Regions from separate parts of the Nocardioides hankookensis genome, predicted to be linked through region 1. Evidence: predicted binding sites of a transcription regulator. Region 1 holds the regulator's gene; the other holds the start of a gene.
What was found. Region 1 encodes LexA, which represses DNA repair genes until DNA is damaged. Its sites were predicted from a motif close to TCGAACANNTGTTCGA; they were not measured.
Positions count from the first base shown of each region.

Region 2: a site for LexA is predicted at 2,568-2,583, ahead of ACFPYL_RS10935 (SAV_6107 family HEPN domain-containing protein). Genes of this name have one in related genera too.

Region 1 covers NZ_JBHSRJ010000009.1:842,864-850,669, reverse strand. Annotated here, with positions in the region: gene ACFPYL_RS23750 (alkaline phosphatase family protein) at 1-369, opposite strand, end outside; gene ACFPYL_RS23745 (alkaline phosphatase D family protein) at 366-2,045, opposite strand; gene ACFPYL_RS23740 (phosphatase PAP2 family protein) at 2,055-2,888, opposite strand; gene lexA (transcriptional repressor LexA) at 2,999-3,718, opposite strand; gene ACFPYL_RS23730 (LysM peptidoglycan-binding domain-containing protein) at 3,976-4,326, shown strand; gene ACFPYL_RS23725 (DUF3052 domain-containing protein) at 4,446-4,865, shown strand; gene ACFPYL_RS23720 (hypothetical protein) at 4,862-5,218, opposite strand; gene ACFPYL_RS23715 (ATP-binding protein) at 5,310-6,251, shown strand; gene ACFPYL_RS23710 (SigB/SigF/SigG family RNA polymerase sigma factor) at 6,269-7,027, opposite strand; gene nrdR (transcriptional regulator NrdR) at 7,365-7,806, shown strand, end outside.
Region 2 covers NZ_JBHSRJ010000004.1:929,648-937,453, forward strand. Annotated here, with positions in the region: gene metF (methylenetetrahydrofolate reductase [NAD(P)H]) at 1-239, shown strand, start outside; gene ACFPYL_RS10920 (phytoene desaturase family protein) at 236-1,534, opposite strand; gene ACFPYL_RS10925 (YbaK/EbsC family protein) at 1,537-2,010, opposite strand; gene ACFPYL_RS10930 (hypothetical protein) at 2,073-2,531, shown strand; gene ACFPYL_RS10935 (SAV_6107 family HEPN domain-containing protein) at 2,650-3,084, shown strand; gene ACFPYL_RS10940 (class I SAM-dependent methyltransferase) at 3,116-3,844, shown strand; gene ACFPYL_RS10945 (DUF3040 domain-containing protein) at 3,993-4,427, shown strand; gene ACFPYL_RS10950 (transglutaminase family protein) at 4,524-6,911, opposite strand; gene ACFPYL_RS10955 (DUF58 domain-containing protein) at 6,908-7,806, opposite strand, start outside.

The DNA of each region.
Region 1 (7,806 bases):
GATCAGGGTGTCGCTCTTGATGTCGGTGGGCCGGTCCATGTCGCGCACGGTCTTCGCGGCCCGGTCATAGATCGAGTTGGCCGGCACGCCGGTGCGGTCCGGCCGGAGCCCGGTCATCATCATCACGTGGTTGGGGATCGTCTCCATCACCGGCATCGACGAGGCGCGCGGGAACCGCAGCCCCGCGTCGCGCAGCGCGGCGAGCCTCGGGGTCAGGCCGCTGTCGAGCTCGTCGGGGCGGCAGCCGTCGATGACCAGCACGTAGGCGCGCTTGCGCGGCCGGGCGGCGTACGCCGCGGCACCGGGCAGGCTCGAGAAGACCAGGCCGGCGGCCCCGGCCTTGAGGAAGGTGCGGCGCTCGAGGCTCATAGGGGCGTCGTCACCTGCTCGATGCGGCCCGTGCCGGTCTTGGTGGCGTACGACGTCGACCAGATGATCGGCGTCCTCCGGTCGGCGCGGTCGCCGATGACGTACCAGTCCATCTGCGCGCGGGTCGCGGTGATGTCGAGCACCGAGAACCCGTGGCTGTCGAAGTCGAGGTACTTGACGTGCCGGTTGTTGGCCTTGATCGCCTGCTCGACCACGACGCTCGTCGTGCGTGGCGGCGTACCGGTGATGTCCTTGAGGTTGCTGGAGGTCACCGACGAGCAGACGAACTCGACGCCGGCCGTGTCGCCCACGGGGTACGACGCGGCGTCGTAGGGAAGCTCGCACGCCCAGCCGGAGTGGATGTCGCCGGTGATGAAGAGCGCGTCGGTGACCTGGTGGTCGCGGATGTGCTCGAAGACCTCGCGCCGGTCGTGGGTGTAGCCGTCCCACTGGTCGAGGTTGTAGGCGACGCCGTCGCGGGGGAGCAGGCCGGTCACGTCGTTGACCGGGTCGATCAGGTCGTGCGGCACGGAGCCGAACTCGACCGGGGCGATCATCACCGGGTTGCCCACGATCTTCCACTGGGCGCCGGTGCGCTTGAGCCCGGCCTTGAGCCAGTCCATCTGCTGGCGACCGGTGATGGTGCGGTCGGCGGCGTCGACCTCGGGGCCGGGCACCTCCAGCTGGCCGTCGCGGTAGCTGCGCAGGTCGAGCATGCTCAGCTCTGCGAGCGTGCCGAAGCGGAACCGCCGGAAGAGCCGGTCGCCGTCGCCGAGCCGGGCGGTGCCGTCGAGGCGCACCGGCATCCACTCGTCGTACGCACGGTGCGCACGAGCACGGCGGCGGTGGTAGTCGCCCTCGCCGAGGTCGGGGTTGTGGTTCTCGGCCCCGTCCTTCCACTGGTCGTTGGCGACCTCGTGGTCGTCCCAGGTGATGATCCAGGGGTACTTCGCGTGCAGGTCCTGGAGGTCGGGGTCCTGCTTGTACTGCGCGTGCCGCTGGCGGTAGTCGGGCAGCGAGACCATCTCGTGCGCGGGCACGTGGGAGCGGATGTCGCGGTCGTCGGACCCGTAGCCGTACTGGCCGGGGCCGTACTCGTAGAGGTAGTCGCCGAGGTGGATGACGGCGTGCAGGTCGTCGCGGTCGGCCAGCCCGCGGTAGGCGCTGAACCACCCCGCCTGGAGGTTGGCGCACGAGACGACGCCGAACCGCAGGTGCCGGGGAGTGGCCTCGGGCGCCGGCGCCGTACGGGTGCGGCCGACCCGGCTGGTCTGGCCGGCCAGGTGGAAGCGGTAGTGGTACCAGGTCGCCGGGTCGAGCCCGGTCACGTCGACCTTGACCGTGTGGTCGCGGCTCGGGCCGGTGGCGAACGTCCCGCGGCGTACGACGTGGCGGAAGCGGCGGTCGGTGGCGACCTCCCAGGTGACCTTGACCCGCGGGCCCTTGCCGGATCCGGGGGTGCTGGCCGGGGTCGGGGTGACCCGGGTCCAGATCAGCACGGCGCGGGGGAGCGGGTCGCCCGAGGCGACCCCGTGCCGGAAGCGGCGGTGGCCGGGGCGCGCGGGGGCCGCCTCGGCGTCGGTGGTGCTGACGGCGGCAGCACCGGCGGCACCCACGGTGCCGGACGCGAGCACGGTGCGTCGGCGCAGCGAGAGGCGGTCTGGGGTGATCGGCATGGTCACGACCTACCCAACGACCGGCGGCTCCTCACGTGACGCGGGCGCGAGCGCCGAGAGTTCATCCGACGTTCGTCTGAGTCGTGCCGGCCACAGCGACGGCAGCGGGATCCGGCCGATCGCGCGGGCGGCCGCCCAGCCGACCAGGATGACCAGCCAGCCGACCAGGGCGTCGATCACCCAGTGGTTGCCGGTGCCGACGATGACGATCGCGGTGCCGACGGCGTACGCCCAGCCCAGCACGCGCACCCACTTGCGGGTCGCGTAGACCTGCAGCGCCAGCGCCACCCACAGCGACCAGCCGGCATGCAGGGAGGGGAACGCCGCCAGCTCGTTGGTCAGCCCGCCGAGCCCGCGCGGTGCCGAGGCGTCGCCGCCCCACCAGCCGTCGGCCGCGTGCAGGCTGAGCACGTCGACGTACCCGCTGATGAAGCGCGGCGGCGCCGTCGGCATCATCAGGTACGCCGCCAGGCCGAGCAGCGTGCCGATCACCAGCGCACGCCGGGCCGGCCCGTAGCGGTCGGCGCCCAGGCGCCAGAGCCAGATCAGCACGGCCGCGGTGACGACGTAGTGCAGCGACGCGTACCAGTAGCTGCCGATGAGGCCGACCACGCGGTGGTCGGTGAAGAGCTGGTTGAGCGGGACCTCCCAGCTGATCCCGAGGAGGTCCTCGATGTGCAGCAGGTCGTTGGCCCGGTCGAGAGCCGGCTGCATGCTGGTGTTGGCCAGCAGTCGGGCCAGGCTGTAGAAGACCCAGAGCGCGAGGATCAGCAGCAGCTCCAGAAGGGCGCGGGCCCAGCCGGGGACCGTCCGTTCGCGTGCAAGCGCAGGTGCCGTCGTCACAGCACCAGCGTCTTCCATCGGCCCTCCCGTGCCATCAGGGATCCTCCCCTGTTACCAACGTCAGGGTCGGATCAGGGGATTCCCAGGGGAAGCCAGAAATTCACGAGCGATCAAACCCTGCGCAGCACCGCCGTCACCTTTCCCAAGATGGTGGCGTGGGTGCCGTCGATGGGATCGTAGTTCGGGTTGTGCGGCAGGAGCCACACCTTTCCGTCCTTGCGCTGCAGGGTCTTGACCGTGGCCTCGCCGTCGAGGAGCGCCGCGACGATCTCGCCGTTCTCGGCGGTCTGCTCCTTGCGGATGACCACGTAGTCGCCGTCGCAGATGGCCGCCTCGACCATCGAGTCGCCGGAGACCTCGAGCAGGAACAGCTCGCCCTCGCCGACCAGCTGCCGCGGCAGCGGGAAGACCTCGTCGTACGTCTCCTCGGCCAGGATGGGCCCGCCGGCGGCGATCCGGCCGACCAGGGGGACGTACGACGCGGCCGGGACGGTGTCGCCGATCCCGGTCTCGTCGGTGGTCGACTCGTCGGCGCTGCCGAGCGAGCGCCGGGCCGCCATCACCTCGGGGAGGAACACCTCGAGGGCGCGCGGCCGGTTGGGGTCGCGCTTGAGGTAGCCCTTCTCCTCGAGCACCTTCAGCTGGTGGGCGACGCTCGAGGAGCTGGTGAGCCCCACCGCTTCGCCGATCTCGCGCATGCTGGGCGGGTAGCCCCGCTTCTCGATCGAGTCCTTGATCGTCTGCAGGACGCGCTGCTGGCGCGGGGTGAGCCCGGTGGCATCGGCCGGCCCGTCGGGCAGCTCGCGCACCGTATCCATCTTCTTGGCCATGGGCCCACGCTAGCCATCCCGGCCGCCGGGTTCAAACATTTGTTCGAACGGGCGTGTCGGGCTCCGCCGCCTCGGAACGGCTCGAACAAATGTTCGCCCGGGGCCTTGCGTCGTTCGAACAGGTGCTCTAACGTCGTACACACGTTCGATCGAACACCTGATCGAGACGGCGGTCCAGACAGCTGCGGAGCGACTGTCGGTGGCTCCCTCTAGAACTGGTGTCATCGAGAAGGCCACTTCCCCCAGGAGCCAAGCACATGAGCACCATGACGATCGACCAGATGTTCCACTCGAAGCCCGCCGCCCGGCCGCGCAGCACTGTCCGGCTGACCCGCCGCGGCCGCGTCGTGGTCGTGCTCCTCGGTCTGCTGGTGGCCCTCGCCGTCGGCATCGTCGTCGCCTCCGGCTCCGTGGCCACCGACCACGCCGGCACACCCGAGCCCACCGCGGTGGTGCTCGTCGGCACCGGCGACACCCTGTGGGACATCGCCTCCGCGGCCGCCGACGACGGCGACGTCGACGCGATGATCGACCGCATCCAGAAGCTCAACGCGCTCGACTCCGGCATGCTCATCGCCGGCCAGCGCCTGCTGATCCCGGTCGACTGACTCGGACGACCACACAGATCTCGTCGAGCGATTCGACCCCGCTCGACGGACCGGGGAAGACGAGGGGCGGAGCCGACAGGCTCCGCCCCTCGCGGCATTTCGACCCCTACGCTTCCGGCATGGCCGGCTACTCGGGCACCCCGCTGGTGCGCAAGCTGGGGATCAAGGACGAGCACCTCGTCCTGCTCGACCGTGCACCGGAGGGCTTCGAGCTCGGCGAGACCGCGGCGCGCGTCGTAGGCCGGCTGCCAGCCTCCGGCCTCGACGTCACCCTCACCTTCCAGACCCGGCTGGCCGATCTCGAGGCCCGGTTGCCAGCGGTGTTCGAGCGGACCGTGACCGCCGGGATGGTGTGGACCTGCTGGCCGAAGAAGGCGGCCCGACGCCAGCTCGGCATCGCGAGCGACCTCGACGACAACGCCGTGCGCGAGCTCGGGCTGCGCCTCGGGTGGGTCGACGTGAAGGTCGCGGCGATCGACGACACCTGGTCGGGCCTGAAGTTCGTGCGCCGCCTCGCGGACCGTGAGCGCCCGGACTAGCGCGCCGCGCGCCGCCCGCCGATCGGCCGGGGTCCATCCGGCTCGTCGGGAGCCTCGGTCGATGTCGGGGGCTTGGTGATGCCGAGACGGCGCAGCAGCCGGGCGACGAGCATCAGACCGAAGAAGAGGCATGCGACCGCGCCGATCGAGGCGATCGCCAGGAAGATCCACGCCTGGGAGTCGCCGCCGCGTGCCGTGGAGCCGAAGTCGACGGCGGCGTACACGAGGTAGCCCCACGCCACCACCGACAACGTGATGCCGAGCGCCAGCGCGAGCAGGGCCGGGCGGGACGTGGTCTTCTTGCGCGGTCCGCGGCGCGACCCCGCCCGCTTGCCCCCGGTCGCACCCGTCACTGACCCCGCCTCACGGGGCCATTGTGGCCGATCGACCCTGACCGGTCGCGACGCCCCACGGTACCCGGAGGCTTGATCTACGCTGTCGAGCGTGGGGGACTACCGCGAGGGTTCGGTTCCCGTCGGTCTTGCCAGCGCGGCCGACGTCGATGCGGTCGCGCGGTCGCTCGTGCGCGAGCTGCTCGCCCTGCCCGACGTACGCGCGGTCGGGGTCGCCCTGGTCGAGGGCGGCGGTCGCCGGCTCCGCTTCCTGCCGGCCTCCCCGGCCGGGGCTCGTGCCGACTGGTGCCACATCGACGCCTACGACGACGTCCCGCTGACCGGGGTGGTGCGCTCCGGCACGGCGGTCTTCGGCGACCTCGACTCCTTCGCCGGTCGGTACGCCGGTCTCGTCGCCGCCCAGGTCGATGCCGGCACGCAGGCGCTGGCGGCGTACCCGCTGCCGGGCGTGACGACGCCGCTCGGTGGCCTGCTCGTCTACTACGACCGCCGGCAGGACTTCGGCGGCGAGCAGCGCGAGGTGCTGACCACGCTCGCGCGGCAGGCCGGCGACGCCGTACGACGGGTGCGGGCGCGCGGCGTCGCGACCCCGGTGGCCACGGGTCGGGCCGAGGTCGACGCCTCGGTGCGATCGGCCTCGCTCGCGCTCGAGAGCGATCCCCGGGCCGCCAGTGCCGCCCGGAGGTTCCTGCGGGCCACGCTCGCGGGGTGGGGGGTCGAGGACGACCCGGTCGACACCGCGGAGCTCTGCCTCTCGGAGATCGTCACCAACGCCGTCATCCACGCCGACGCCACCAGCGAGCTCACGATCAGCCTCGACGACGGCATGCTGACGGTGTCCGTGCGCGACCACGGCGGAGCCGGCTCGGCCGCCGAGCCGGTCGAGGACGACGACCCGATGCGGGTCTTCGGCCGCGGCCTGGTGCTGGTGGACGCGCTCGCCGACAGCTGGGGCTCCGAGCGCGACGACGTGGGGACGACCTCGTGGTTCGTGCTCGACCTGCCCGACGGGGCCCGGTCGGCCGCGTCCTAGCTGTGCCCGGCGTGGCGTCAGGCGGCGTGCGCGACGGTCAGCTCCTCGCGCATCCGGGCCATCAGCCGGGTCAGCAGGCGGGACACCTGCATCTGGGTCACGCCGATCTCGCGGCCGATCTCCGACTGGGTGCGGCCCTGGAAGAAGCGCAGCTCCACGATCGTGCGCTCCCGCGGGGTGAGCCGGGCCAGCAGCGGGGCCAGCACGGCGCGGGCCTCGGCGACGTCGAAGCCGTGGTCGTCGCCGCCGAGCCGCTGGGTCAGCGTCTCCTCGTCGGCGCCCACGGGCGCGTCGAGCGAGGCCGGGGCGAAGCAGCCGCTCGCCCCGAGCGCCTCGACCACCGCCTCGACCTCGATGCCGAGGTGCCGGGCGATCTCCGAGGGCCGCGGCGCGCGGCCGTGCTCCTGGAAGAGCTCGCTCTCGCAGCCGATGATCTTGCTCTGCGTCTCCTGGATCGACCGCGGCGGGCGCACCATCCAGCCCAGGTCGCGGAAGTGGCGGCGCACCTCGCCGCGGATGGTCGGGATCGCGAAGCTGAGGAAGTCGTGCCCGCGCTCGGGGTCGAAACCACGGACCGCCTTGACCAGCCCGACGTACGCGACCTGCTGGAGGTCGTCGGTCGGGATGCCACGACCTCGGAAGCGGCGGGTGGCGTCGACCGCCATCCGCATGTTCAGCCGGACCAGCTCGTCATCGAGGCGGGACCGTTCGGTGGTGTCCGCGTCGCGCCGTGCGGCGAAGAGGCGGGCGGTCGTCTCAGACCGGGTTTCGTCCATGCCTGTCATCTGCCGTCGGTGGTGCACCGACAAACCACCCGCGCGGGTGAGTCGGAGGTGCCGACGCGGCCCGCGACACGCCCCCCGAGGAGGCGATTTTCGGAGCCGGGACGGGCCCTGACCTGCGGCTTTACCGAACGGCGCCGGAGCCGCCGAGGAACTTCTCCGCGCTACTTGCGCGGTCTCCCGAGCGGGCGTACGGTTACCACTACATCTAGTACTTACACCGGTGTAGTTATCCACATCTAGTTCACAGAAGGTCGTGGAAGACCCACAGGTGTGCGCTCGTTGTACACAGCGGGACCCCGTTTATCCACAGGCCAGAGAGGAGCCCCCGGTGCACTGTCCGTACTGCCGCAACACCGACACCCGGGTGCTTGACTCACGCGTGGCCGACGACGGCGGCTCGATCCGCCGCCGGCGTACCTGCTCGGCCTGCGAGCGCCGCTTCACGACCGTGGAGCTGATGCAGCTGACCGTGCTCAAGCGCTCCGGCGCGAGCGAGCCGTTCACCCGCGACAAGGCGGTCTCGGGCGTCCGGAAGGCATGCAAGGGCCGTCCGGTGACCGAGGACCAGCTGGCCTGCCTGGGCCAGGCGGTCGAGGACGCGCTCCGGCTCGCCGGGGCCGCCGAGATCCCGGCCCACGAGGTCGGCCTCGCGATCCTCGGCCCGCTGCGCGAGCTCGACGAGGTCGCCTACCTGCGCTTCGCGAGCGTCTACCGGGCCTTCGAGTCCGCGGACGACTTCGAGGACGAGATCGCGATGCTGCGCGCCGAGC
Region 2 (7,806 bases), on a different contig from region 1:
ACCTCGGCAACATCCGCCGTCAGGGTGAGCTGATCGGCACCGAGGTGCCGGCGTCGGTGGTCGAGCGGATCTCCGCCCACGACGGCGACCCCGCCGCCATGCGGGCCGCCGGCATCGCGCTGGCCGCCGAGCTCTGCGAGGAGCTGCTCGACGGCGGTGCACCGGGCCTGCACTTCTACACGCTGAACCGCTCCAAGGCGACGCGCGAGATCTTCTCCGCGCTCAACATGTCGGTCTAGGCCGAGCCGACCTCCGCCGCCACCAGCGCGGCCGACAACCCCACGAACGGCAGCCCGGCGCCCGGGGTGGCGTGCGCGCCCGCGGCGTACACGCCCTCGATCGGCGTGCGCGGGCCGAGCCGCCGGCGCACGGTCGCGCGGCCCTGCCAGAGCACGCCCATCGGGGAGCCGCCCCACCGCTCGACCTGGTCGCGCGGGCTGAGGTCGACCCGCTCGACCACCTGGGCGCGGACGTCGATGCGGTGCCGCGCCAGCGCGCGCAGGATGTCCTCCGAGAGCCGGCCGCGCCCGTGGACCGTCAGCGTCGACGCGCCGGACGGCGCCCGCCCGCCCGTGCGTACGACGAGCATCGGGTCGCCGTGCAGCACCAGCTCGTGCGGCAGGTCCGGTGCCTCGCCGGACAGGCCGAGGTGGGCGACGACCGGCGGGATCGCGGGCATGGTCCGGACGACGTGCTCGGCGAGCGCCGGCAGCCGTCGCGGGTCGATAGCGCAGACCACGACGTCGGCGTCGAGCTCGCCGGCCGTGGTGGAGACGGCGGCGACGCGGCCGTCGCGCACCACCAGGTCCCGCACCTCGGTGCCTGTCAGCGTCGCCACCTTGCGGGTCGCCAGGCGGTCGGCCAGCGCGGTGCCGAGGCGGGCCATGCCGCCCTCGACCGTCCAGGCCCCGAACCGCTGCTCGACGTACGCCGTCGAGCCCGCCCAGGCCGGCACGTTGCGCAGCTCGTGACCCTCGGCGACGAACGGGTGGCCGGCCACCAGCCGCAGCCTCTCGTCCTTGAAGGTCCGCTTCAGCCGCTTGTGGAGCGTCTCGCGGCTGTCCAGCCTGGCGGCCACGTCGCGCGGCAGGTCGTCGGGGTTCCACGGGTTCTCGAGGTAGCCGTGCCGCAGCACCTCCCAGTCGTCGGTGTACGACGCGACGTGGTCGACCCACCGCTGGCCGAGCCCGCGCCCGAGCTCGTCGAACGCCGCGATCTGGGCGGCGCGACCGCTCGGCACCCGCACCGACGAACCGTCCTCGAACCGGTGCTCGCGCACGACGTCCAGCGCCACCAGGTCCAGCTCCCGCTCGAGCGGGCGGCCGGACTTGCGGAAGAGGTCGCGCACGACCGCCGGCAGCAGCGTGTACGTCGGGCCCGCGTCCCAGGCGAACTCGCCCGCCGTCACCTCGGAGAGCGGGCCGCCGAGGGTGGGGGAGCGCTCGACCAGGGTGACCGCGTGCCCGAGCTTGGCGAGGCGGACCGCGGAGGCCAGACCTCCGAAGCCGCCGCCGACGACCACCACGCGCGGCACGGTCAGTCGACCTCGATCTCGGTGGCGCCGGTCATCGCGGCCAGCTCGTCGTACGTCGTGGAGAAGACGGCGGCCGGGTGGCCCGCGGCGGCCCAGACCACGTCGTAGCGGCGCAGCCAGGGATCGAGGTAGGTCGGCACCGCCGACGGGTGGCCGATGGGCGAGACACCGCCGATGACCTGCCCGGTGTGCTCGCGCACGAACTCCGGCGTCGCCCGCTTGAGTTTGCTCACACCGAGCGACGACGCGACCTTGGTGGTGTCGACGCGGTGGGCGCCTGAGGTCAGAATGAGCACCGGCGTCGTGTCGGCGTCGAAGAGCAGACTGTTCGCGATCGCACCGACCTCGCACCCCAGCGCCTCGGCCGCGAGCGCCGCGGTGTGCACCGAGTCGGGCAGGATGACGACCTCACCGGTGCCGCCACGTCGCGCGTGGTCGTCGCGGAACCGGGTGATCGACGGGTGTTCGGTGTCCATGGTCGAGACCCTAGGGCAGCGTGCCTGCCCCGGGATCCCGGCCCGTGACGAGGAGGAGACGCATGACCCAGGACCGGCCGACCTCGGTGGTGGCGGCGGTGTGGCTCACCTGGGCCCTCGTCGCTCTGTCGGGGATCACCGCGGTGCTGTCCGTCCTGTTCAAGGACGAGCTGATGGACGCATGGGAGTCCGGGCGGGAGGACGCCGGCTCCGTGCAGGCCCCGTCGATCGTGCCGGTCGCCGTGGTCATGCTGATCGTCTTCGCCCTGGTCGCGGTGGTGCTGCTGCAGTTCTTCCGGTCCGGGCACGGGTGGGCACGGGTCGCGCTGACCGCGACCGTCGTGCTGATGGCGATCAGCACCGCGGCCACGCTCCGCATCGGCCCGCCGGCGCTCTTCGTCGTGCTGTCCGTCGTCGGCCTGCTGCTCCAGCTCGGCGTCGTGGTCGCGCTGTGGAGCCGCGACACCGCGACGTACCTGCGCGCCCACGACGCCACCCAGGACCTGCACTCCGGCTCTTGACGCGCTGTCGGCGCTCGGGTGTACCGTGAGCCGTGTTCGAACGTCTGTTCGAACACGGCTCGGTGGACGCGACCTCGACCCCCGCCTCCGCCGGGCCGGCGACACCCGGAGGTGCTCGATGAACCCGTACGCCCTGCCCGCGACCACCCACTCCTACCTCGCCCGCGCGGCCGAGTCGCTGAGCGAGGCCGTGGCGGCCACCGAGGCGTCCACGCGCTACGCCTGCGCCCACGTGGCGGCCCTGCGGGCCGCCGCCGCGCTGCTGTCGGCGCGCGCCCGACCGGCCGCCGGACGCGGCCGGCGCCCGCAGAAGAACGCGTGGGTGCTGCTCACCGAGGTGGCACCCGAGCTCGGCGAGTGGGCCACCTTCTTCGCCGGCGGCGCCGCGAAGCGGGCCGCGGCCGAGGCGGGCTCGAGCCGCGCCGTCGCCGAGCGCGAGGCCGACGACCTGGTGCGCGACGCCGACCGGTTCCTCGCGGTGGTCGAGCGCTCGCTCGGCCTGGTGCCGCACCTCCCGCTGGAGATCCACGCCCCGGCGGTGCGTGCCGGCTGACACCGGGGCGCCGACCTCTAGGGTTGGTCGCATGACGGAACGCCCCAGCGACCGACCCAGCGACAGACGCAGCGCCGCCCGCACCTCCGTGGTCTGGGACGCCGTCCGGCCGCACGTCGCGACCGGGGCCGACGTGCTCGACATCGGCGGCGGCACGGGAGGTTTCGCGGTCCGGGTGGCCGAGCTCGGCGCCCAGGTGACGGTCGTCGACCCGAGCCCCGACGCGCTGGCCTCGCTCGCCCGTCGCGCCCGCGAGCTCTCCGTCGAGGTCTCGGGTGTGCAGGGCGACCTGTCCACGCTGCTCGAGGTCGCCGGACCGGCGAGCGCCGACCTGGTCCTGTGCCACGGCGTGCTCGAGGTCGTCGACGACCCGGCGGCCGCGCTGGCCACGATCCGCGAGGTGCTGCGTCCCGGCGGCGTGCTCAGCCTGCTCGTGTCCCAGCGGCACGCGGCCGTGGTCGCCCGGGCGATGGCCGGGCACTTCACCCAGGCGCTGACACTGCTCGACGCCGGACCGGGGGAGCGCGACGGCCGGGCCGGCCACCGCTTCACCGCCGCCGAGGCCAGCGACCTGGTCGGCGGTGCCGGCTTCACGGTCGAGTCCGTCCACGGCGTCCGGGTCTTCGCCGACCTGGTGCCGGGCTCGCTGCTCGACCTCGAGCCGGGCGCGACGGCGGCGCTCGTGGAGCTCGAGCGAGCGGTCTCGGCACGCGCGGAGTACCTGCCGCTGGCCGCTCAGCTGCACCTGCTCGCGCGCTGAGATTTTGCTTCCGCGGACTGGTCCGGCGGGGTTCACCGGATTGTTAGGTGGGTAATTTCCCGATCCCGGCTACCGAGATGCCCGGGCGCTGCCTAGACTTGCCGGTGCCGGAGAAGATCTGTCCGGCGGACGACCATGGGGAGGTGCGGTGCCACTCTCGGAAGAGGAGCTCCGACTGCTCGAGCAGATGGAGCGTGCCCTCGTCGAAGAGGACCCCAAGTTCGCTTCGACGCTGCGCGGCACGGCGTTCCGCCGATCCGCCCGTCGCCGGGCCATCGTCGCCGGGGTCTGCTTCGCCGTCGGGGTCGCGGTCCTGATGACCGGTGCCGTCGCCCGCATCACCGTGCTCGGCATCGCCGGGTTCGTGGTGATGCTCGGCTCGGCCACCGTGGCCCTCGCGTCGCTGCGCGGCCAGCACGGCCCCGCCGCCGCTGACCCCCGCGCCAGCCACCCCAGCCGTGGCGGCTTCACCGTCATCGACGGCGGTCGCCGCAACAAGCGTTCGCGCTCCGCCTCCCGCGGCTCCTTCATGGACCGCATGAACGACCGGTGGAACCGTCGCCGCGAGAGCGGCGGCTTCTAGGCGGACACCACTCCGCGCAGACCCCCCTGCGACCCGGCCGAGCGACGTTCGGCCGGGTCGTTCTCGTGTACGGCGTTCCCGCCGCCACGAGACCCGCTACGAGACTTGGTCGACCACGCCGCCGTAGCGGGCCTCGAAGGTGCCGGGAGCGGTGCGCCGGCGCCGCGACGAGAGCGCGGTGCGCGGCCACCAGGTGGCCCGGCGCCGGGCCGAGCGCGCCGCCCCGCCGAAGAGCGCGGCCACGCACGTCTCCCCGTCGGCGCGCAGGCGCACCGGGTCGAGGCTCGCCCCCGAGCGCGAGTAGCGGTCCAGCTCGACCGTGTGCACGAGTCGGTCGAGCGCGCCGACCGCCTCGGGCGCGATCGCGGGGCCGTGCGCCGGGCGTTCGACGGTGTCCGGTCCGACGGGGGCGCCGAAGTACTCGACGAGCACGGCCCGGGTCGCACGCGGCGACCGGTCGCGCGGCCAGGGCAGGCCGAGGTCGACGGCCGTGTCGCGCAGCTCCGCCCAGACCGGCTCGGCGAGCCCGGAGGCGAGCCTGCGCTCGCGGCGCCGCGCACGCAGCGTCCGGGGCAGCAGCACGCCACCGGCGACGAGCAGCAGCACCGCGAGGCCACCCAGCGTGGGGATCCACGGCACCGACGAGCCGCCGCTGCTCTGGTCGTCCGCGGCGGCCGCCGCGGACTCGGTGTCGCGCGGGCGGTTCGGCTGGGTCGGGGCGGAGGAGCTCTGCGAGGCGGACGGCTCGTCGGTGGGTTCGTCCTGCGGGTCCGAGCCCGGCTCGGTGTAGCTCGGCACCTCGTCGGCGCGACCGGCCGGGGTCGGCTCGAACCGCACCCAGCCGGCGCCGTCGAAGTAGAGCTCGGGCCAGGCGTGCATGTCCTTGCTGGAGTAGACCCACTGGTTGGGACCGTCGGGGTCGGGGTGCAGGAAGCCGATCGCGACCCGTGCCGGGATCCCGAGCTGCCGGGCCATGACCGCCATCGCCGACGCGAACTGCTCGCAGTAGCCCACCCGGCCGCCGGGGCCGTCGGAGAGGAACTCGACGAGCGCGTCGCTGCCGTTGCCGTCCGGGCCCTGGGCCAGCGAGTAGGTGAAGCCGCCGTCCTCGCGGAACCAGTTCTGCAGCGCCACGGCCTTCTCGTACGGCGTCTCCGCGCCGTCGGTGACCTGCACGGCGAGGTCGTGCACGATCGGCGGCAGGTCGTCGGGGAGGTCGGTGAAGATGTCGCTGACCTTGCCGGTCGGCGGGCCGGCGTCGGCGAGCCGCTCCGAGCTGATGTCGAGGTGCACGGCGGTCATCGAGTAGTCGAGGGCCGCGGTGCTCAGGTCGTCGTCACCGGCGATGAAGTCCATCGTCTTGTCGTCGTAGCGCCAGTTGCCGTCCGCGACGACCCTGCTGACCGGCGGCTGGGTCGGCAGCCACCGCGAGTCGAAGGCCGGGAGCACGGAGACGTCCCACGGGTACTCCTTGCGGCCCACGTCCGCGGACACGCCCGCCGGCGGCGGCATCAGCCCGTCGGCGAGGTGCTCGGCCGGCACGTCGCGGTTGCCGGGGCTCCACTCCGCGTCGCTGAAGCGGGTCAGCGTCAGGATCCGGAGGTACGACGGGTCCGGGTCGTTCGTGGTCACCTGGACCAGCGGGATGTCATCGCCCTGCTTGAGGTCGCGGACCAGGTCGGCGGTCGGGTTCTCGACGCGGATGTCGTCGCCCCCGCCCTGGCCGGGCCCGAAGTCGAAGAGGTGCAGGCCGGTCGCCGGGATGAGCACGGGCACCAGGACGGCGAGCGCCGTCGCGGCGCCGCCGACCAGGCCGGCGGTGCCGCGCACGGTGTTGGCGCCGGCCGACCAGGCGATCGGGTCACCGGTCTCCTGGTCGAGCCCGAGCGGGCGGCCCCAGCGCGACACCTGGTCGCCCTCCTGGAGGAAGAGGAGCGCGAGGTAGCCGGCCGCCGTACCTGCGAAGACCCACCAGCTGACGCTGTCGCCGACCATGCCGACCGGGACGGTGAAGACCGCGAGCAGCGGCAGCCCGGCCAGCGACGCGCGGTGCAGCGTGCAGGCGAGCAGGTCGACCAGCAACAGGCACGCCAGGCCGCCGACGATCAGGAGCGGGTCGACGGGCGGTGCCTCGGTCGGCACCGGCGCCGCGAAGTCCTGCGAGCTCGCGACGGCGTCGCGGAACGCATCGGTGAGCTCGGTGAAGGCGCCGCCGACCGGGACGGGGGAGCCGGTGAGCAGCAGGCTGGTGAGGATCCCGGTGACCGCGAGCTGGAAGAGCAGCACGACGGGAGCGGGCCACCGCCACCACCGGGCCGCGGTCCCGGTGCCGGCCACGACGACCGCGAGCAGCAGCAGCGGGTTGAGGAAGCTGCCGGGCGTGACGGTCAGGTCGCGCCAGGCCGACATGGCGAGCCAGGTCGTGCCGGCCGCCACGGCGGCGAAGAGGAGGTTGGCGCCGAGGTGGCCGCGGGAGCGGTTCATGCGTGGACCTCCGGCTGGGTGCCCCGCGAGCTCCCCGACCTCGAGCTCTGGGCGCTGGTGTGCGCAAGCTCCTGCCAGACCGCCTCGAGCCGGTCGCGCGGGCGCAGGGCGGCGGCGCGCCAGCCCTGCTGGCCCAGGAGCCGGGTGGTGTCAGCGGACGGCGCCGCGCCGATCCAGGCGCCGACGTCGACGGCGACGGCGACGGCCGAGCCGGCGTGGTGCTGCATCCGGCGCAGCACCGGCAGGTCGGTGGCCTCGACGGCGCCGAAGACGGCGACCGTGAGGCCGCCGTGGGCGCCCTCGCCGAGCCAGCTGGTGTCCAGCCGGGGCTGGCCGACCGGCTGGACGACCGCCAGCGACTCGAGCAGGGGACCGGTGTTGAGGTCGGCGCCGCGCACGTGCCAGGCGCTGCCGGCCTCCTCGCCCGTGGCGGTGACCAGGCGGACGGCGAAGCCGCGGTGGGTCAGGTGGACCGCGATCGACGCGGCGGCGGAGACGGCTGCCTCCAGGGAGGAGGCGATGCCCTGGCCGCGGTGGGCGATCGTGCGGTTGTCGAGGAAGAGCGTCGCCCGCGACTGCCAGGGCTGCTCCTCACGACGCACCATCAGCTCGCCGAGCTTCGCCGAGCTGCGCCAGTGCACGCGGCGCAGGTCGTCGCCCTGGCGGTACTCGCGGACGGTCACGTCCTCGGCGCTGCCGGTCGCGAAGGCCCGCGGCCGGTTGTCGCCGGACCCGGTCCAGGCGCCGCCGAGCGGGATGTGCGCGAGGGGCACGGTCCGGGGCGTGACCGTGAGCGGGACGGTGGTGCGGAAGGTGCGGCCCAGCTCGACCAGCCCGAAGGGGTCGCTGACCCGGACCGACATCGGCCCGATCTCGAAGCGGCCCCGGACGTCGG